3 regions of the Oceanisphaera avium genome follow, and region 1 is predicted to be linked to each of the others. Evidence: predicted binding sites of a transcription regulator. Region 1 holds the regulator's gene; each other region holds the start of a gene.
What was found. Region 1 encodes sigma-54, which starts transcription at its own class of promoters, with help from an activator protein. Its sites were predicted from a motif close to TGGCACNGTTTTNGCTT; they were not measured.

Region 2: the regulator sigma-54 is predicted to act here: its motif matches at 3,985-4,001, upstream of CBP12_RS04170 (FimV/HubP family polar landmark protein).
Region 3: the regulator sigma-54 is predicted to act here: its motif matches at 2,269-2,285, upstream of flhA (flagellar biosynthesis protein FlhA).

Annotation. Positions count from the first base shown of each region.
Region 1 covers NZ_CP021376.1:2,630,360-2,637,322, reverse strand. Annotated here, with positions in the region: gene CBP12_RS12160 (KpsF/GutQ family sugar-phosphate isomerase) at 1-885, shown strand, start outside; gene kdsC (3-deoxy-manno-octulosonate-8-phosphatase KdsC) at 885-1,436, shown strand; gene lptC (LPS export ABC transporter periplasmic protein LptC) at 1,433-1,981, shown strand; gene lptA (lipopolysaccharide transport periplasmic protein LptA) at 1,950-2,480, shown strand; gene lptB (LPS export ABC transporter ATP-binding protein) at 2,483-3,208, shown strand; gene CBP12_RS12135 (RNA polymerase factor sigma-54) at 3,295-4,749, shown strand; gene hpf (ribosome hibernation promoting factor) at 4,773-5,060, shown strand; gene ptsN (PTS IIA-like nitrogen regulatory protein PtsN) at 5,063-5,509, shown strand; gene rapZ (RNase adapter RapZ) at 5,519-6,385, shown strand; gene CBP12_RS12115 (HPr family phosphocarrier protein) at 6,372-6,647, shown strand; gene pmbA (metalloprotease PmbA) at 6,753-6,963, opposite strand, start outside.
Region 2 covers NZ_CP021376.1:917,032-923,994, forward strand. Annotated here, with positions in the region: gene accD (acetyl-CoA carboxylase, carboxyltransferase subunit beta) at 1-676, opposite strand, end outside; gene truA (tRNA pseudouridine(38-40) synthase TruA) at 887-1,681, opposite strand; gene CBP12_RS04170 (FimV/HubP family polar landmark protein) at 1,772-3,901, opposite strand; gene CBP12_RS04175 (4-phosphoerythronate dehydrogenase) at 4,067-5,176, opposite strand; gene CBP12_RS04180 (phosphatase PAP2 family protein) at 5,298-6,056, shown strand; gene CBP12_RS04185 (NAD(P)H nitroreductase) at 6,138-6,692, opposite strand; gene CBP12_RS04190 (NADPH-dependent 2,4-dienoyl-CoA reductase) at 6,815-6,963, opposite strand, start outside.
Region 3 covers NZ_CP021376.1:1,263,652-1,270,614, reverse strand. Annotated here, with positions in the region: gene fliQ (flagellar biosynthesis protein FliQ) at 1-132, shown strand, start outside; gene fliR (flagellar biosynthetic protein FliR) at 269-1,057, shown strand; gene flhB (flagellar biosynthesis protein FlhB) at 1,058-2,203, shown strand; gene flhA (flagellar biosynthesis protein FlhA) at 2,323-4,425, shown strand; gene flhF (flagellar biosynthesis protein FlhF) at 4,454-5,956, shown strand; gene CBP12_RS05775 (MinD/ParA family ATP-binding protein) at 5,949-6,833, shown strand; gene CBP12_RS05770 (RNA polymerase sigma factor FliA) at 6,817-6,963, shown strand, end outside.

The DNA of each region.
Region 1 (6,963 bases):
CATGCCTTTACTGAGGCTTGCCAATTACTGTTTGACTGCCCCGGAAAAATTATTGTTACTGGCATGGGCAAATCCGGTCATATCGCCCATAAAATAGCCGCCACCTTGGCCAGTACCGGCAGTCCGGCTTTTTTTATGCATCCAGGTGAAGCTAGCCATGGGGATCTGGGCATGATTGGCAAACAAGATGTGGTGCTGGCCTTATCAAACTCAGGTGAAAGTAGTGAAATTATCTCTTTATTGCCGGTGCTTAAACGCCGTGCTATTCCGCTGATCTGCTTAACCGGCAACCCAAGCTCTACCATGGCACGCGAAGCTAATGTGCATTTATGTACTCGCGTTGAACAAGAGGCCTGTCCTTTAGGCTTAGCTCCTACAGCAAGTACTACTGCGGCATTAGTCATGGGCGATGCGCTGGCCGTCTCCTTATTAGAAGCGCGTGGCTTTACTGCCGATGATTTTGCACTGAGCCATCCTGGCGGCGCTTTAGGTAAACGCTTGTTACTTAGAGTAGGTGATATCATGCATAAAGAGCAGCATGTGCCAAGCGTGGGGCTTAATACCCTGATCATCGATGCGCTATTAGAAATTGGCCGCAGTGGCTTAGGTTTTACCGCCGTGGTCGATGAGCAACAAACCTTAGCCGGTATCTATACTGATGGCGATCTCAGGCGCACCTTAGATAAAAAAATAGATGTGCATACCACCACCATAGATAAAGTGATGAGCAGCCATTGCACCACAGTGCACGCCAACATGCTGGCCGCAGAGGCGGTGCAACTAATGGAAGAAAAGAAAATTAGCGGTCTCTTAGTGCTCGATGACGCTCGCCGCCCCATTGGCGCTTTTAATATGCACGATTTATTACTAGCAGGAGTAATTTAATGGAGCAATCCGAGCTGTATGGCCCCATAGCTAGCAATGTGTGGCACCAGTTAAGTCAAATAAAGCTATTAATCTGCGATGTAGATGGCGTGTTATCCGATGGCCTAATTTATCTAGGCAATCAAGGTGAAGAGTTTAAAACCTTTAACACTAAGGATGGTTTTGGCATTAAAGCGCTGCAAAATGCGGGCATTGTGGTGGCGGTGATCACTGGGCGTGAGTCACGTATCGTCACCGAGCGCATGGCGTCCCTTGGCGTTAGCCATGTTTTTCAAGCACAAGCCGATAAGCGTATTAGCTTTAATCAACTCTTGAGCGAGCTTAACTTAAGCCCTGCGCAAGTCGCATATATCGGCGATGATGTGGTGGACTTACCCGTAATGGCATTATGTGGCTTAGGCGTGGCGGTTAATGATGCCCACCCCTTGGTACGAAAGCGCGCCGATTATATAACTCAGCTTAAAGGCGGGCGAGGTTGTGTACGAGAAGTGTGCGATCTAATTTTAGAAGCACAAGGTGTACTCGAACAAGCCCAAGGTATGAGTATATGAGCCGACAAACATGGGCGTTTGGCGGTTTATTTTTAGTGGCGCTTATTAGCTGGCAATGGTTTAAGCCTGTGGCCACTAAGCCGGCTAGTCAACAAGACTATCAACCTGATTTTATTGCAAAAAACTTAAAAAGTGTGCAGTTTAATCAGCTAGGATTACCGTATAGAAGCTTAAACGCCGATTATGCTGAGCACTATGAGCCGCTCACCATGACCCTAATGGAAAAACCTGTTATCTTGCTTTACACCCCCAATGGTGAGCCGCAGTGGCGTCTCAGTGGCGACGAGGGCATGATTAACACCGATGACAACGCCGTATTAAATGGCAATGTCATCGGCAAGGGTTTACAAGCTCAGGCCGTGATCAAAACCCTGACCACTGAATACTTAGAACTGGATTTTATTAATAATCAGCTACGCTCAAATCGTGCGGTACAGCTGAGCAGCCCCACTTATCAGGCCCACGGCCAAGGGTTACTGGGACAGATTGATCAACAAACGGTGGAACTACTGCATGATACTCAGGCAACCTACACGACTCCTTAGCTTTGCGGCACTATTAGTGCTGAGCATGAGTACCACTCAAGCTAAAGAAGCCGATTATAAAGAGCCCGTCACCATAGATGCAGGCAGTCAATTGGTGGAGCTGGCCAACAATAAAGTGACCTTTACCGATAATGTTATCGTTAAACAAGGCACACTCGATGTGCGCGCCGCTAAATTAGTGGTAACCCGTAATGATAAAGGCTTGCAAACCATGACCGCGTACGGCTCACCTGCCACTTACTATCAAGTACTAGACAGCGGCCAGCCGGTAAACGCTCAGGCTAAACAGATTACCTATGACATTAAAACTCGCTCCATTACTTTGCTCAATAATGCACAATTAAAGCAAAACGATAACATAGTGACCGGCTATCGTATTCGCTATGACATCGACCGCGAGCAAATGGAGGCGCAAGGTCAAGGCAATCAAGGACGGGTAAAAACCGTATTTTTGCCTGAGCAATTGCAAGAGATGAATAATAAAGAGGCTAACCCTTAATCATGGCAACCCTGAAAGCTCGCGGTCTACAAAAAAGCTATAAAGGCCGCCAAGTGGTAGCAGATGTGAGCTTAACCGTTAACACCGGTCAAATTGTGGGCCTACTAGGCCCAAATGGTGCGGGTAAAACCACTTCTTTTTACATGATAGTGGGCTTAGTGCAGCGCGATGCTGGCCGCATTACCATTGACGATGAAGACATTAGCCACCAGCCTATGCATGTGCGCGCCCGCTCAGGTATTGGTTATTTACCTCAAGAGGCGTCTATTTTTCGCCGCTTAAGTGTGGCGGATAATATTATGGCGGTGCTACAAACCCGTAAAAATTTAACAGCCAATGAGCGCGAGCAAAAAATGGAACAGCTGCTCGAAGAGTTTAACATTGGCCATATTCGCCACAGCCAGGGCATGAGCTTATCGGGTGGGGAACGCCGACGAGTAGAAATTGCCCGCGCGTTAGCCGCCGATCCGCGCTTTATTTTATTGGACGAACCCTTTGCTGGGGTTGATCCCATTTCGGTGTTGGATATTAAGCAAATTATCTTGCACTTGCGTGATCGTGGCTTAGGGGTGTTGATTACTGACCATAACGTTCGAGAAACGCTTGATGTGTGTGAGCGCGCTTATATTGTTAGCCATGGCCATCGCATTGCCGCTGGCACCCCCGCAGAAATTCTCGCTAACGAACAGGTGAAAAAAGTCTATTTAGGCGAGCAATTTAGCCTGTAAGCATCCTCCTAGATGATGTTAAAACAGCCCTCCCCTGCAGTTGATAAGAAAGGACTTTTGGTTGCTATGAAAGGGTTTTTACAACTATGAAGCCAACTCTTCAATTACGTATGGGGCAACAACTCACTATGACCCCGCAGCTGCAACAAGCGATTCGTTTGTTGCAGCTGTCGAGTCTGGAGTTGCAGCAAGAAATTCAACTAGCACTGGAAAATAATCCGCTGTTAGAGCAAGAAGAAGCCGACGAGTCGGCGTTAGATGAAGAATTAGCGCCGCTCCCTAGCGCTCAAGACGAGCAAATGGCCACCGATAAAGCCATGGAGCAGCATCAACTATCTGATGAAATGCCCATGGATACCCAGTGGGACGATATTTATACCGCCTCTGCAGGTACGGCAGGCACCGGGGGAGTTCCTGAGGGATTAGAAGATACGCTTTATCAGGGTGAAACCACCGAGACTCTGCAAGATTATTTATTATGGCAAATGCAGCTTACGCCCTTTAGTGAGACCGACCAGGCCATTGCCTTAGCCATTATTGACGCGATTGATGACGCTGGGTATCTCAGCGTCGAGCTAGAAGATATCTTGGCCGCGGTCAATGGCGGTGACCAAGCCATAGAAGCCGACGAAGTGACGGCGGTTCTAAAGCGAATTCAGCATTTTGATCCACTGGGCGTAGGCGCGCGCAGCGTACAAGAGTGTTTGCGAATACAGTTACTGGCGCTTGAGCCCACGACCTTATGGCTCGACGAAGCGCTCTTGCTTATCGATGAACACATGGAGCTATTAGGTAATCGCGACTATCGTACCTTACAGCGCCTTACTCGGCTTAAAGAAGACGAGCTAAGAGATGTGTTAGCTTTAATCCAACAGCTAGAACCGCGCCCCGGTAATACCTTATTGCAGCATAACTCTGAATATGTCATTCCCGATGTATTAGTGACCAAACAACAAGGCATATGGAAAGCCGAGCTCAATTTAGAGACCTTGCCTAAGGTGCGATTAAACCAAACCTATGCCGCTATGGCACAAGGTAAGCAAGGCGCAGATGGCCAGTTTATTCGCCAACATACTCAAGATGCAAAGTGGTTTATCAAGAGTTTAGAAAGCAGAAATGAGACCTTACTCAAGGTTGCTAATTGTATTGTTGAACAACAACAGGCATTCTTTGAGTATGGTGCTGAGGCAATGAAGCCCATGGTACTCAACCAAGTCGCCGAAGTAGTAGAGATGCATGAGTCGACTATTTCTCGCGTTACTACTCAGAAATTTTTGCACTCTCCTAAAGGAGTGTTTGAGTTAAAGTATTTTTTCTCAAGCCACGTAGGCACCGAAAGTGGCGGTGAGTGTTCTTCCACTGCGATTCGCGCCTTTATTAAGAAACTCGTCGCGGCAGAGAACCCAGTAAAGCCATTGAGTGACAGTAAAATCGCTCAACTATTGGCCGAACAGGGGATACAAGTGGCCAGACGGACCATAGCCAAGTATCGTGAGTCACTGGCCATACCCCCTTCCAATCAGCGTAAACGCCTGCTGTAGGGCGAACCTAGAAGGAAGATCTTATGCAAATAAACTTGACCGGACATCATGTTGAAATCACTGAGTCATTACGTGATTATGTAAATAATAAATTCGCTAAACTCGAGCGCCATTTTGATAACATCACCATAGTGCATGTGGTGTTAACGCTAGAGAAGCTACAGCAAATTGCCGAAGCTAAAATTCATCTCAGCGGTGGTGAAATTTTTGCCACTTGTCAACAAGAAGACATGTACGCTGCCATCGACGGTTTGTTCGACAAACTCGATCGCCAAGTTATTAAACATAAAGAGAAGCTCAAGCAAAAATAACCATGGAAGTCGCCGATATTCTAAGCAGGGACTGCACGCGAAGTGCCGTCCCTTGCTCGAGCAAAAAAAGGGCGCTGGAAATTATCAGCGAGCTCGCCGCAGAACACCTCAACGTTAGCAGTCAACAATTGTTTGACTGCCTTTTAGCACGGGAAAAAATGGGCAGTACCGGTATTGGCAACGGCATTGCTATTCCTCATGGTCGTATTGGTGATGAAAACCAAGCCACCGCTGTGCTACTCACTTTTGCTGAGCCGGTGGAATTTGATGCCATCGATAATCAGCCCGTTAGTTTAGTGTTTGCCTTGCTCGTGCCTGAGCAAGAGTGTAAACAACACCTTAAAACCTTGTCATTGATTGCAGAAAAGCTCAGTGATAAGCAGATCTGTAAGCAGCTGCGCCAAGCTAAAAGCGACGACGAGCTCTATCAGATCATGATCTCTTCCTAAGGAGCCGATATGCAGCTGGTCATCGTCAGTGGTCGTTCTGGATCGGGTAAAACCGTGGCGTTACGGGTACTTGAGGATTTAGGCTATTACTGTGTCGATAATTTGCCAGTAGAGCTGCTCCCCCAGTTAGTTAAAATGCGCTTAAATAAGCCTGGCGAAGTGGCGGTGAGTATCGATGTGCGCAACCTCCCCGATAGCAGCGAAAAATTAGAAGCTTGTTTAAACGATGTCCGCGCGCTTGAGAGCGTGAATTTATCCAGTATCTTTATTGATGCCGATAATGCAGCGCTGATCCGCCGCTTTGGTGATACTCGCCGTCTCCACCCGCTGTCTCGCTTGAGCTTAACGCTCGATGAGGCCATTCGTGAAGAAACGCACTTATTGGCCCCCTTATCTTCTGAGGCTGACTTGCGTATTGATACCTCAGAGTTAAGTATTCATGACTTAAGCGAAATTATTCGCGCGCGCATTCTAGGTAAGAAAGAGCGCGAGCTAAATTGGGTATTTGAGTCTTTTGGCTATAAATTTGGTATCTCTCAAGATGCCGACTTCGTCTTTGATGCCCGCTTCTTGCCTAATCCCCACTGGATTGATGAACTTAGGCCTTTCAACGGCCGGGATGAACCGGTAGCTACCTATTTAAATAGCCAGCTGGAAGTGACTAAGTACCTTTGGCAAATCGAAAACTTACTGGTCACCTGGATGCCCCACTTAGAGCGAAACAATCGCAGTTATGTCACAGTGGCGATTGGGTGTACCGGTGGTAAACATCGCTCTGTCTACTTAGTTGAGCAATTAGCTAAGTCGTTTAAAGAAATGGACAAAAGCGTACAACTGCGCCACCGCTCACTAGAAAAACAACATGCAAAAAGTTGAACGCGACTTACAAATCGTTAATAAGCTAGGCCTTCATGCCCGCGCCGCCGTGCAACTGGTGCAAGTGACCGAGCAGTTTGCTGCCACAGTTACCGTGTGTAGCCAAGGTAAGCAAGCGCCGGCGAACAGCGTCATGGGGTTATTAATGCTAGAAACTGCCCAGGGTCATGCCATACGGGTAGTGGCCGAAGGTAAAGACGCCGCCGCCGCCATGGACGCGGTAGCCGACTTAGTCGCCGCGCGCTTTAACGAGGCAGAATAAGACCAAGTCGTACGCTGTACGTGATACGAAAAGACGCCAACCCCCCTTACAAAAATACCGTCTTTATAGACGGTATTTTGGGTTTATTACGTATAACGTAAGGCGTTACTGACCGGCAATCTTCATTTGATCAATCAGTACCGAACCCGTGTGCAAACTAGAGCGCAACTCGGTATCTGTGCCTACCGCTTGAATACCTTGATACATCTGTTTGAGATTACCGGCAATGGTGATCTCTTCTACCGGATAAGCAATTTCGCCGTTTTCTACCCAAAAGCCTGCCGCACCGCGGGAATAATCGCCGGTCACAATATTG
Region 2 (6,963 bases), 1.2 Mb from region 1:
ATGCCTTTGGCTCAGCCACATTAATATCACCTAACATGGCAAGACTGGCAGACACACCGCCCATGGTGGGGTCAGTTAATACCGAGATATAAGGCAAGCCTGCTTGTGATAAGCGATTAAGGGCGGCACTGGTTTTAGCCATTTGCATCAAAGAAAACAAGGCTTCTTGCATGCGAGCACCACCTGAGGCAGAAAAACAGATCAGTGCGCGACGCTCTTCAATACAAGCATTTACTGCGGCAATAAAGCGCGCCCCCACCACTGACGCCATAGAGCCACCCATAAATGAGAACTCAAAGGCGCACACGGCGACGGGAATCCCCTTTAAGGTACCGGTCATGGCAACCAGGGCATCTTTTTCATTACTGGATTTTTGAGCCGCACTAATTCGGTCTTTATAGCGCTTGGAGTCTTTAAATTTCAATACATCTTGTGGCTCAAACTCTTCGCCCAGCTCCACACGATTTTCAGTATCTAAAAATTTATCTAAGCGCAAGCGCGCGCCAATGCGCATATGGTGATCACACTTTGGGCACACTTCTAAATGACGGTCGAGCTCGGCACGATATAAGACCTGCTCACAGCTGGAGCACTTACTCCATACCCCTTCTGGGATGTTTTGACGACGTACACCGATGTTTTTATTCTTAGGAAGAATTTTATCTAGCCAACTCATGGAAATCCTTAGCGTAATTGCATCATTAATCTACAGGCTGGAGGTTGCTGTTAGGTATTAGTCAGCAAGCGCCGCCATTAATGGCGGCATTAAACCATATCTCAGCCTAAAGGTTGATAAAAAGCGTAGTAAATCTGTTATCCCGTGGATAATAAAAGCCGAGTTGCGACTTAGTTAAGCACATTAAGCTCTTTTTCATCATCTATCTGCTTAGCGCAGCGCCTCCGGTAGCCATAGGGGGCCGACTGCAGGCTTGGGCAGCGCAAAAGTTTCAGGATAATCGACGGCCACCATATATAAGCCCCCCGCTTTTGCCGTGTGTCCAGCTAAGCGACGATCGCGAACCGCTAACACCTCTTGCACCCATTGCAGCGGTGCTTCACCCAAGCCCACTTTAATTAAGGTGCCGGCGATATTGCGCACCATATGATGGACAAAAGCATTGGCCTTAATATCTAGCACCACATAATCTCCATAGCGTTGCACATTTAAATGTAAAATAGTGCGCACTGGGCTGTGTGACTGGCATTGCAAGGCTCTAAAAGACGTAAAGTCATGCTCACCTAACAAGCACTGCCCCGCCGCATGCATACGCTCAGCGTCTAGCTGCCCTACATAATGACTCACCCCACTGTGTAAAATAGCGGGGCGCATATTATGGTTATAAATAATATAACGATAGCGACGAGCAATGGCACTAAAGCGCGCATGAAAATCATCATTCATCGGCTTTACCCAGCGCACGGCAATATCTGGCGGTAAATTAGCATTCATGCCTAACGTCCAAGCACTGGCTTTACGATCGGCGTCGGTATCAAAATGCACCACCTGCCCAAGACCGTGGACACCGGTGTCGGTACGACCCGCACATTGAACCATGACCGGATGATCGGCAATTTTTGAAAGGGCTTTTTCTACTTCAGCTTGCACACTGGGCACTTCTCGCTGTCGTTGCCAGCCACAATACTGGCTTCCGTCATACTCGATGCCAAGAGCAATGCGCATAAATCACTTCCAAGGGATTAAAAAGAGGGCAATTATACTCTTAAAATAAATAAATTGAACAACCGGCCCACAGAGGTGGGCCGGTGGAGGTTAAGCGCGCTTATCTAAGCGTTGTAAAAGCTTCTTCGCATCGCGCTGCTGTTCGGCGTTACCTCGCTCTAGCGCTTGGTTAAGCAAGTCACGGGCACTGTCGGCATCATCAATTTCCAGATAAGCACGCGCTAAGTCTAATTGACTACTTACGCCGCCCTCATCAATATCGATATCTACATTTTGCCCTTGCCCCATGACATTGGCATAGTCATCAAGCTCTAGATTTAAAGACCGCTCCAAGTCAGGCTCAGGTCCCTCGCCGCGTTCTGCATCAGCCATTAACTCATCTACTGAGACATAGGGCTCAACAGTGTCTTCAGGCTCAGCCTCGGCGACGGGCTCTGGCCAGTCATCCATTAAGCGCGCAGGCGGCGTATCGGCCTCATCACTGGCTTGTTCAGTTTGCGCGGCCGTCACCGGTGTCTTAAGCTCAGACTCGCTGGGTGCCACTTCACTTAAGCCCGCCGCCGCTAATTGCTCAGGCGATAAGGGACCATTTAGCCAATCACTTGCTAACTCCTCGCTGTCAGCGTCGCTGGCTTGGGGGTCTACAGCAAACAAGTCTTGTTCAGCAAAAGCGTCCTCAACACTGGCCTCAGACGCGGTATCTTCTTCTGACAACGCCTGTTCATCAGCAGTTAAGCCAATATCGTCTTGAGTGGCGGTCATGCTAAACAGATCATCAAGCTCTTCATTACTTAGTGCATCATCAGAGCTTGTGAATGAGGCTTCATCATCAAATAAAGTATCTTCTAGGGGGCCTTCATTTGGCTCAGCTTCTGGCTCAACTTCTGGCTCAGCAGGGGGCGCAGGTACTTGTTGTTCAGCTTCTACTTCTTCCAGTTGCTGTTGCTCTTCTAAGAAGCGCGCAAAGGCATCTTCATCAATATTTTGCTCAGCAATAGGTGCTGGCTCAATCGTTTCTTCTTGTTCATTAAGCAGTGTTTCTTCTGGCTCTGAGCTAAATAAGTCAGAAAACTCGTCCTTATCTTCTTCCATTAAAATGCTGGTTTCAGCTAAGGCTTGTTCTTGCTCAACTAAGTCACGCTTCTCGCGATTACGCCACCACAGCGTAAATAACGCTAACAACAATAATGCCGGTAATATTAATAACAATGCCAGGTTAAGCGGGTTATTCAGTAGCTCTTTAAACCAGCCCTCCTCCTCAGGCTCTGCTTCTGGCGCTGTAGGAGTCTCAGCACTGGCTTTAAGTGCTGCCACCTCGGCTGTTAATTGCGCTAAGTGCTGGCGCAACGCTTGATTGTTATCGGATAAATTAGCCAGCTGCTCATTAGACATAGACACTTGCTCACGCAGCTCATCCATTAGCTGTAATTGTAAGCGAGTAAGCTGGGCCTCTTCGACACTTTGCGGCGTTGTCGCAGGACTCGCCGGCTCGACACTCTCAGACTCAGTCACCGCGCTAGGCGCTGGCGTAACAGTAGGCTTAGCCGCAGCTTTTGGCTCACTCAGCCCATTACTGGCCACCGCTGGCTCATTTTTCGGTGGTTGCGCCACGTTGGGCGCAGCTTTAGTAGATGCTTTAGGTGCTGCAGGCGTCGCAGCGGCCGGTTTAGGAGCAGTCACCCCAGTTTTTGGTTGTGAGGTGGCTGCTAGCACCGGCTTAGGCGCGGTTGCAGCCTGGGTAACACGGCGATTACCTTGGCGAGTTAAGCGGCCAAATTCCGCTTGTGCCTCCCCTGCTGAGCGCTGGCGAGCTTGGCTTTCGGTAGGCAAACGTAAATAAGCACCGCGCTGAAGGTTATTAATATTACCGCGTACAAAAGAGCGCGGATTAAGATGATATAAGGCCACCATGGTTTGCTGTACTGTCACCGGGGAACGGGTATATTTTTCCGCTATGGTCCATAAGGTGTCGGTACTACGAATAGGCCCATAACGTCCACTGGTGGTTTGCGCACTGCCAATTTGTTGAATAGGTCGGCTTGCTTGAGCAGGAGCCACTTGCTGTACTGGGCGAGCAGCGGGCGCTTGGCGAGTTTGCGCGCTAGACTGGCCTTCTGGGCCCCTAAGCTCAATATAAAAATCTTCTTGAGCCATGACCAAAGACGCGCTGGCTACCCAAGCCGCAATGCCCACACCAAGATAGGGTTTGAGTCGTTTCATCGAGTTTTTGTGTCCTTTGTGCTGACGCTAAGCCAAAAGTGGCAGCTTAAGCGCGGCAATGGCCGACGTATAAATAAAGAGTGTAGAAAAAACGGTGCCAATAGGAACCGAAGTTAAGTCACTTACCATCAATAGAGGCAATCTTACGCTATTGGCGAGTAATGTTTATATTTTAAAACCTAAAGTCTGCGCTGTGTCATCGATTGATGCGCCAATTAATTGCAACGAAGCCAACTCTCGCCGTTCAGGGTAATGCTTGCGCAGGCGATCAAAAAAATCAGGCGCAGTCAACGCGGCTCTAAAGCGAGCATCGTCTTTTTCAATGTCATAAACCAAGCCCACTAAACGGGCGATACACGACTGCGTCAGCGCAGTATTAACCGTCACTTGAGTAAAGTCCGCCCGTGGTAATAACTGCGCTAAGCTATGTTTTAGCTCCAGCTGATAATGAGAGGCGAGCGCTTCATAAAGAGCATAAGTTCCTCTGGCCTTACCTTCTAAGCTATAACCGGCAATATGCGGCGTTGCTATTAAGGTGTAGGGCACAAGCGGTGCCAGCACCTGTGGTTCATTTTCCCATACATCCATCACTAAGGTCAGCGGCGCACCGCGCTGCTGGCGTGCTAATAAAGCCTTATTATCCCACACCTCTCCCCGACAAGCGTTAATTAATACTTGCTCAGGGTGTAAGCAGTCAATGGCCGCTTTATCTAATAAATGCCAGGTGGGGTAAGGGCCTTGAGTCGTGATAGGTACATGAAAGCTCACAATATCCGCCGTTAAGGCTTGGGCTAACTCGACAAAAGCTGTCGGGTCGCGCTGTGCTTTAAAAGGGTCACAACGCCACACTCGCATGCCTAATGCTTGGGCGCGCGCCACCACTTGTAAGCCGGTATTACCCACCCCCACTACCGCAATGGTTTTATCAGCCAGTGACCACTGTTTGTGTTCGCCTACCTTTAATAATGCGGCTAATACGTAATCCCCTACCCCCACCTTGTTACAGCCGGGCGCCCTGGAAAAAGCAATGCCACGCTCGGTTAATAACGAGGTGTCTATGTGATCACAGCCAATGGTGGCGGTACCTACAAAGCGCAAGCGATTAGCTTTAGCAAGTAAAGCGGCGTCCACGCGGGTAATAGAGCGCACCAGTAATACATCGATATCAATCAACTGCTCAGGAGTCATCTCTCGACCGGGGCAAGTCACAATCTCAGCCCAATCACCAAATAAATCATGAACGTAGGGCATATTTTCGTCGGCGAGTATTTTCATATTTTCCTCCTGAAGGCCCAGGTATGTTAGCGGCTAATGAAATAAATTTCAGCTATCAATAGTGGCGCTATTTGTTAATATCGCGCTATTCTTTTTCGCCAATTTTATAGTTAACGCCCTTATGAACTCCCGTATTTTTTATATATTACCGTTATTACTGGTGTTACCGGTGGCCGTTGCCAGCCTTGGCTATCAATGGCAATGGCAGTGGTTTCCTTTGCTCGACTTAGATGAAATACCCGCAATGTTTGCCTATAGCCTAACGCTGACCATAGATGAAATAGGCATCGCTATTATTTTATCACTACTGAGCGTATTGACCTTATTTAAGTGGCGCCGGCGTCGCGGTCAATATATTGTATTTTTCTTTTGTTTAATGGGCGCACTGGGTAGCGCTTTTGTAACGAAATCCGTGGCTAAGCAATTCTTTAAAGAACCTCGTCCTTATATAGTGTGGTTAGCCGAGGAAGGTCGTCTGACTGACAGTAATAGCTTTTATGCGCAGTTACCCAAAACTCGTGAACAATGGATTGCTAATAGCGTCAGTGATTATTCAGAAGACGAAGTACCTAACTGGTTAAAATTACACTGGCAAGATGAGGTCAGTTACTCTTTCCCCTCTGGCCATTCCATTGCCGCCATGACTATCGCTAGCTTTTATTGTTTACTCTTAGCTTATCGCCAGCGTTCTAAATGGCTTATTGCCGGTCTCAGTGTATGGGCGGTGGGAGTGTGTTATTCCCGACTGTTACTGGGTTTACATTGGCCGGTCGATATTTTAGCCAGTAGCATATTAGGCGTCATGTTTGGCAGTTTAGGCGCTGGCGCCTTTATCTTTTGGGATAAACGCGAGCTAAAACTAGCGCCGCCTAAAGGCTGAGCTTCAAAGCATTAAAAAAGACACCTTAGGTGTCTTTTTTTATTTCTGTTCGCTTTTATTTTTACGTTAGCAATTGCGCTATTACTGGCCAAAGTAGCGAACAAAAGGCGCTATTTCATGCTCAGTGACTTTGCGTAGGTCTTTTTGCGGCGTGCCTAAATATAAGAAGCCCACAATCTGGTCTTGTTCTTTTAACCCTAGCTCGCTATGTACCCCACGATCAAAGGCAAACCAGCCGGTACGCCAAATGCCATTAAAGCCTAACGCTTGCGCCGCCATTTGCATGGATAGCAGTGCACAGCCTGCCGACAATTCTTGCTCTAAGCGCGGCACTTTATCGTGCTCTGTCACTTTAGCGACCACAGTGATCACCATAGGTGCGCGCAGTGGCGCTTTACGAGCGCCTTCAATCGCTTCGGCGTCATTACCTTTAGCCGCAGTAGCATTGGCTAAAATATCACCGAGTAACTGGCGCTGTTCACCTTCAAAAACAATAAATTCCCACGGCGTTAAACCGGCGTGATCCGGCGCGCGCAATCCCGCTTTAAAAATGGTCTCTAATTGCTCACCCGCAGGGGCAGGTTCGTTTAAGCGCGGATTAGAATGGCGATTCAATAATAGTTGCAAAGCGTCCATGTATTACACCTTTAAAAATTTAAGCAACAAGCTGAGAGGCAATACCATAGCAGCCCCGCCCTCAAGACTAAAGTATCAATGGCAGCGCTTAGCGCTGTGTGCTGTTTTTTAAGCAAGAGTGATTAAATTTTTAACGCTAGCGCCAGCCCTTGAGCAATAGCGCGCTTAGCATCCAGCTCTGTTGCCACATCGGCACCCCCGATCAAGTGCGTGCTCATGCCCTTGGCTTGCAACGGGGCTAATAGCGCGCGATTGGGTATTTGTCCGGCAC
Region 3 (6,963 bases), 1.4 Mb from region 1:
CAAACCTTAAGTTTTTTACCGCGTTTACTGGTGACGCTGGGCGGCTTGGCCGTGGGCGCTCACTGGGGCTTTGGTATGTTAATGGACTTTTTTTATGAATTAATTGAACAAATACCGCAGGTGATTGGTTAACTGACAGCTAGCGGTTCGAGGCCAATAAGACAGTGGTGGCTAGCAAAGTGAGTTTAGTACACCGAATGAAAACGGATAACAACAGCAGCGCTTAAACGGTATTAATCGTCGGCTTTAAGTTTTTAAAGGGGTGGCAGTGAATTTTTCAGCTGAGCAAATACTACTCTGGCTGGCTGGCTATTTATGGCCGCTATTTCGCATTGCCGGTATGCTAATGACCATGGTGATGTTTGGCGCTAACTTAACGCCTATGTATACCCGCTTATTATTAGCGGTAGCCATTACGATTGCGGTGGCGCCTGTGCTGCCGCCCATGCCCGATGTACCCTTATTTTCTTTAGCCAGCTTTTTAATCACCACCCAACAAGTATTAATTGGCGCTGCGGTGGGCTTATTGTCACAGTTTTTATTACAAACCTTTGTAACCGCCGGCCAAGTGATTGCTATGCAAACCAGTTTAGGCTTTGCTTCTATGGTAGATCCGCTCAATGGTCAGTCTACGCCAGTGGTGGGCCAGCTCTATTTAATGCTAGGCACCTTATTATTTTTGGCGCTCAATGGTCATTTAGTGATGATCCAAGCCATTATTTATAGCTTTGATACGCTGCCGGTGTCTATGTCGGGCATTAGTGTGGCGAGCTGGCGCCAACTGGCGGGGCTGCTAGGCATGTTATTTTATGCCGCAGTGGCCATGGCGCTTTCGGCGATAGTGGCGATGTTATTAATTAACTTTACCTTTGGCATTATGACGCGCGCCGCGCCGCAACTAAATATTTTTAGTATTGGTTTTGCGGTGAGCATGGTGTGTGGTTTATTTATTTTATGGCTCACGCTAGGTGGCTTTTTAGGGCACTTTGAAAACCAGTGGCAGCGCATTCAAATGGTGATGTGTGATACTTTGCAGCTCACCTGCGAAGGAGGCTAAATGGCAGAGTCAGATGGCCAAGAAAAAACCGAACAGCCCACCGCTGAAAAAATCCGTAAAGCGCGAGAAAAAGGCCAAATTCCTCGCTCCAAGGAGCTAGGCACGGCGGCGGTGTTACTCAGTGGTGCTTTTGGTTTAATGATGGTGGGCGATGCGCTGGCGCTCGCTTTATTTAAGGTATTTAAGGCCAATTTTTCTCTGGATCGCGCAGCGATATTTGATCCCCAAACGATGCTGCCTGCCTTTCGTGACTCCCTAATTGCACTGTTATGGCCACTGATGGGTTTGTTTGCCATTGTGCTGGTGGCCGCCTTGGTGGGAAATAGTTTATTGGGCGGCATTAACTTTAGCAGTGAAGCCATGATGCCCAAGCTCAATAAAATGAGCCCAGCTAAAGGCTTAAAGCGTATGTTTGGTGTGCAGTCGATGGTGGAGCTGCTCAAGTCGATTGCTAAAGTGGTCTTTATTGCCACCTTGGCCATTTCAGTATTATGGGGACAATTCGATAATATTTTACGCTTAAGTAATGAGAGTTTGCCTCACGCCATGGTGGATGCGACCAGCTTAGTGCTAAAAATGGGCTTGGTACTGTGTTTAGCCTTGCTGCCGATCGTGGCCATTGATGTGCCCTTTCAAATTTGGAACCACACTCGCCAGTTAAAAATGACGCTGCAAGAAATTAAAGACGAATATAAAAACAGTGAAGGTAAGCCAGAAGTAAAAGGGCGAATTCGGCGCATGCAGCAAGAAATGGCTAATAGGCGCATGATGGCGGATGTGCCCGATGCTGATGTGGTAGTGGTGAATCCGCAGCACTTTTCAGTGGCGCTACGCTATGACAAGTTTATGCCCGGTGCCGCGCCGCAAGTGGTTGCCAAGGGCCAAGATGAAATCGCACTAAAAATTCGCGAAATTGCCCGTGAGTATGAAATTCCCGTTATTTCTTCGCCGCCCTTAACTCGCGCTATTTATTTTTCGACTAAAATAGGTGGCGAAATTCCCGAGGGCTTATTTGTGGCGGTGGCACAAGTGCTGGCCTATGTGTTTCAGCTTAATAACTGGCGCAAAGGTCAAGGGCGCAAACCCACTGCGCTAAAAGATGACTTGCCCATCCCCGATGACTTAAAAGTAGACGAGGCGCGTTAGCGATTCATGCTCCCTAATCCCTAATCCCTAATCCCTAATCCCTAATCACCAGACCTCAATCCTTTTGGCTCGTTTATTGCATGGCTTGAGTATCTTTCTTTAGTGACAAGTCAATAGCAATGGCATTTAAGGACAAATTACAGCAACTTGGCCCTTGGAACTCCTGGTTCAGCAAGGGCATAGGCACCCCTTTATTGGTGCTAGCGGCATTAGGCATGGTAGTTTTGCCTATCCCGGCCTTTTTGCTGGATATTTTGTTCTCCTTTAATATTTCTCTCGCCTTAGTCATCTTATTAGTGGCTGTTTATAGCAAACGGCCGCTGGATTTTGCTGCCTTTCCTACCGTGTTATTAGTGGCTACCTTGCTGCGTTTAGCGCTAAACGTGGCCTCCACACGAGTTGTATTATTAGAGGGCCACTTAGGTGAAGGGGCGGCCGGTAACGTTATTGAAGCCTTTGGTAATGTGGTGATCGGGGGTAACTACGCCGTGGGCTTAATTGTGTTTTTGATCCTAATGATCATTAACTTTGCCGTGGTTACCAAAGGTGCCGGTCGAATTGCTGAAGTAAGTGCCCGCTTTACCCTAGACGCCATGCCCGGTAAACAAATGGCCATTGATGCGGACTTAAACGCTGGCTTAATTAATCAAGATGAAGCGCGCAGCCGTCGGGCTGAAGTGACTCAAGAAGCCGATTTTTATGGCTCTATGGACGGTGCCTCTAAGTTTGTAAAAGGGGATGCTATCGCCGGCATCATGATCTTATTTATTAATATCATTGGCGGTTTTATTATTGGTATGGCGCAGCATGGTTTGTCCTTTGCTGAAGCGGCAAAAATTTATACGCTATTAACCATAGGTGATGGGTTAGTCGCACAAATTCCCTCCTTAATGCTCTCTATTGCCGCGGCCATTATTGTTACTCGCCAAAATAACAGTGAAGACATGGGTGAAGCCATGTTGGGCCAGTTATTTGATAATCCAAAATCCCTAGCTATTGCTGCCGGCCTATTAATTACCATGGGTATAGTGCCAGGTATGCCCCATTTCGCCTTTTTGCTGTTAGGTGGTTTATCCGGATTTGCCGCGTGGTGGACAGCCAAGCGCAATACGCGCGTCGCTAAAGAATTAGTAGCCCAAGAATTAGCGCCGCCACCGGCCAGTACTGAAGTGAAAGAGCTGGGCTGGGATGATGTAACTCAGGTAGATACCATAGGTCTTGAGGTGGGGTATCGCTTAATCAGCCTAGTAGACCAAGCGCAAGGCGGCGAGTTACTAAGTCGTATTAAAGGCGTGCGTAAAAAGCTTTCTCAAGAGTTAGGCTTTTTAATTCCTGCGGTACATATCCGCGATAACTTAGAGCTTGGCCCTAATGAATATCAAATTACCATGATGGGGGTGAGCTCAGGCTCGGCTGAAATTTATCCTGAGCGCGAATTAGCCATTAATCCCGGCCAAGTGTTTGGTCCGGTACAAGGTATCGACACTCGCGATCCCGCCTTTGACTTAGAAGCAACTTGGATTAGCAAAGACCAAATTGAGCAAGCACAAAGCTTAGGCTACACAGTCGTGGATGCCGCCACCGTGGTCGCTACCCACTTAAGCCAGTTATTAACTAACCACGCTTCCGTATTATTAGGCCATGAAGAAGTACAAAATCTGATTGACCAAATTGGCCACACTAATCCGAAATTAGTGGAGGGCCTAGTGCCCAACACCATGAGCTTAGGCTTAGTCACTAAAGTATTACAAAGCTTGCTGCACGAGGGGGTCACCATTCGTGATATGCGCACCATTTTAGAAACGCTGACTGAATACGCCACTAAGAGCCAGGATCCAGAAGTATTAACGGCGGCCTGTCGTATCGCTTTGCGCCGTTTTATGGTGCAAGAAATTGCCGGTATCGAGCGAGAATTACCGGTTATTACCTTGGCGCCAGAGTTGGAACAAATCTTGCAGAACTCATTACAAGCAGGCGGCGCTCAAGGCAGTGGCATAGAGCCAGGTCTTGCAGAGCGGATGCAGCAATCATTAGCACAGGCTGCGGCCAATCAAGAAATGGAAGGACAGCCGGCAATATTGTTGACTTCGGGAATGTTGCGCACCACTTTGGCGCGTTTTGTTAAACATACGATTCCCAGTTTGCGGGTGTTGTCATATCAGGAAGTGCCTGATGACCGCCAAATCCGCATTGTGGCGTCAGTCGGTGGCCAGCAACAATAGGTGTCAGCAACCCTAGGGTGGGAGTTAAATGAAGATAAAACGTTTTTTTGCCAAAGATATGCGCTCTGCATTAGCCGAAGTTAAAGAAGTACTTGGCAATGATGCGGTGATCATGTCTAACAAAAAAGTCTCGGGCGGCATAGAAATTGTGGCAGCCGTAGATGACGATGAACCTTCAGCTACCCCTATACAACGACCTTTGCATGACGACAATGTCAAAATATCGTCGCATGCGCGTCAATTTGTTCCGCCACTAAATGAACAAGAGCAAGTAGAAACCTTGCAATCGCTGTTAATGCGCGGCCGTCAGGCACCCTCGCCACAAACTCTGGCCGAGCAGGTGGATTGGAATGATCCCCGTTTAGCACCTCAGTCGCCCTTAACCGCCGGTTTAAAGGCAGGGCGAGAAGCCGGGCGCTATGCGAGTCGCGATGCGCTGCTTGAAAATAAAGCCACTGAGCGTCGCGATCCCAATAATCAAGCAGCGGGTTATGGTCGTCGCCGTGAGCCTACCTTAAGTCCGCTCGCCAATGCGCTAAATACTGCCCCTTTACATGACAGCCGTGAAACTAAGCGCAAAGAAAGCGCTAAAGATAAAGAGCTGAGCGCCATGCGCCAAGAGATTGCTAGCATTCGCCGCCTACTTGAACATCAAGTCAGTGGCCTTATGTGGCAAGAAGTGGAGCGCCGTGAGCCGGTGCGCGCCTTGGTAATTAAACAATTAAATGAATTGGGTTTTAGTGATGGTTTTGCCGATCAATTAGCGATGCGCATCAATGACCAAGCGCCGCCCCATGAAGCTTGGAGCCAAATTGAAAGTGCGCTTAACCAGCAATTGTTAACAGGCGAAGATGAAATTTTACGCCAAGGCGGGGCGGTGGCGCTATTAGGGCCAACGGGAGTGGGTAAAACCACCACCATTGCTAAATTAGCGGCGCGCTTTGCCGCGCGCTACGGCGCCGATCAAATAGCGCTTATTACTACCGACCATTATCGCATTGGGGCTCACGAGCAGCTGCAAACTTATGGTCGCATTATGGGCGTGGTTGTTAAACAAGCGCGCACTTATCAAGAGTTAGCGCAAACGCTGTATCAGCTGCGTCATCGGCGTTTAGTGTTGATTGATACCGCGGGTATGGGACAGCGAGATTTACGATTAAACGAACAACTCGACACCTTAGTGGGTGATAAGCAAATTAAAATTCGTAACTACTTAGTGCTGCCGGCTACGGCTCAACGGCGCGTGCTACAAGAAGCAGTAGATCATTTTCGCCGTATTCCGCTGGCGGGCTGCATTCTCACTAAGTTAGATGAAAGCTTATCACTGGGCGATGTGCTCGATATTAGTATTCAAAATAGCTTACCCATCAGCTACATCACAGACGGGCAACGGGTACCAGAAGACTTGCGTTTAGCTAATGGGCAAGAATTAGTTAAACAAGCTTTAGGTAACTTAGAACAGCGTCGAGAAGACCCCTACTATTGGGAATCTTCAGAGTCCGATGAAGAGGATGCGCGTTTTTATGAATAATTGGTTTCACGACCAGGCGAGTGGACTGCGGCTTATGCAAAAAACCAGCAGAGTACAGGTTATCTCAGTCACCGGTGGTAAAGGCGGCGTGGGTAAAACCAATATCACGCTTAATATGGCCTCGGCGATGGCCGCCATGGGTAAAAAAGTCATGGTGTTAGATGCTGACTTAGGGTTGGCGAACGTTGACGTTTTGCTTGGCATTCGCGTGACCCGTAACTTATCTCATGTACTGCGCGGTGAGTGCAGCTTAGATGAGGTCTTGGTGGAAGGGCCACAAGGCATGATGATCATTCCGGCCACCTCCGGTAATCAGTCGATGACTGAGTTGACGCCGCTCGAGCATGTCAGCTTAATTCGTGCCTTTAGTGAGATGCAAACGCCGATTGATATTTTGCTGGTCGACACCGCCGCCGGTATTTCTGACATGGTATTAAGCTTTTCTCGCGCTGCGCAAGAAGTCATGGTGATTGTTTGTGATGAGCCCACTTCTATTACCGATGCTTACGCCTTAATTAAAATATTGTCCCGAGATTACGGTGTGTTTCGCTTTAAAATTGTGGCCAATATGGTACGCAGTCAACGAGAAGGCCAAGAATTATTCGCCAAGCTTACCCGCGTTACCGATCGTTTTTTAGATGCGGCCTTAGAGCTGGTTGCCTGTGTGCCCTTTGATGGCAATTTACGCTTAGCGGTGCGCCGTCAAACACTTGTGGTTAATCAATATCCTCAGTCGCCCTCTGCCATGGCCATTAAGGCGCTCGCCAATAAAGCGCTAAGCTGGCCGGCGCCGGAGCGGGCGGGAGGGCACTTACAATTTTTTATCGAAAATCTACTCAATCCGCCGGTGGCACAGAGCAATGTCTGGAGTAAATAAAGCACTGGCTTATGCCAGGCAGCAAAGCAACCAGTTAGTGGAACGCCACGTCGGTTTGGTGCGCAGAATTGCTCATCATATGCTGGCGCGACTTCCTGATAGCGTCTTATTGGATGACTTAATTCAATCG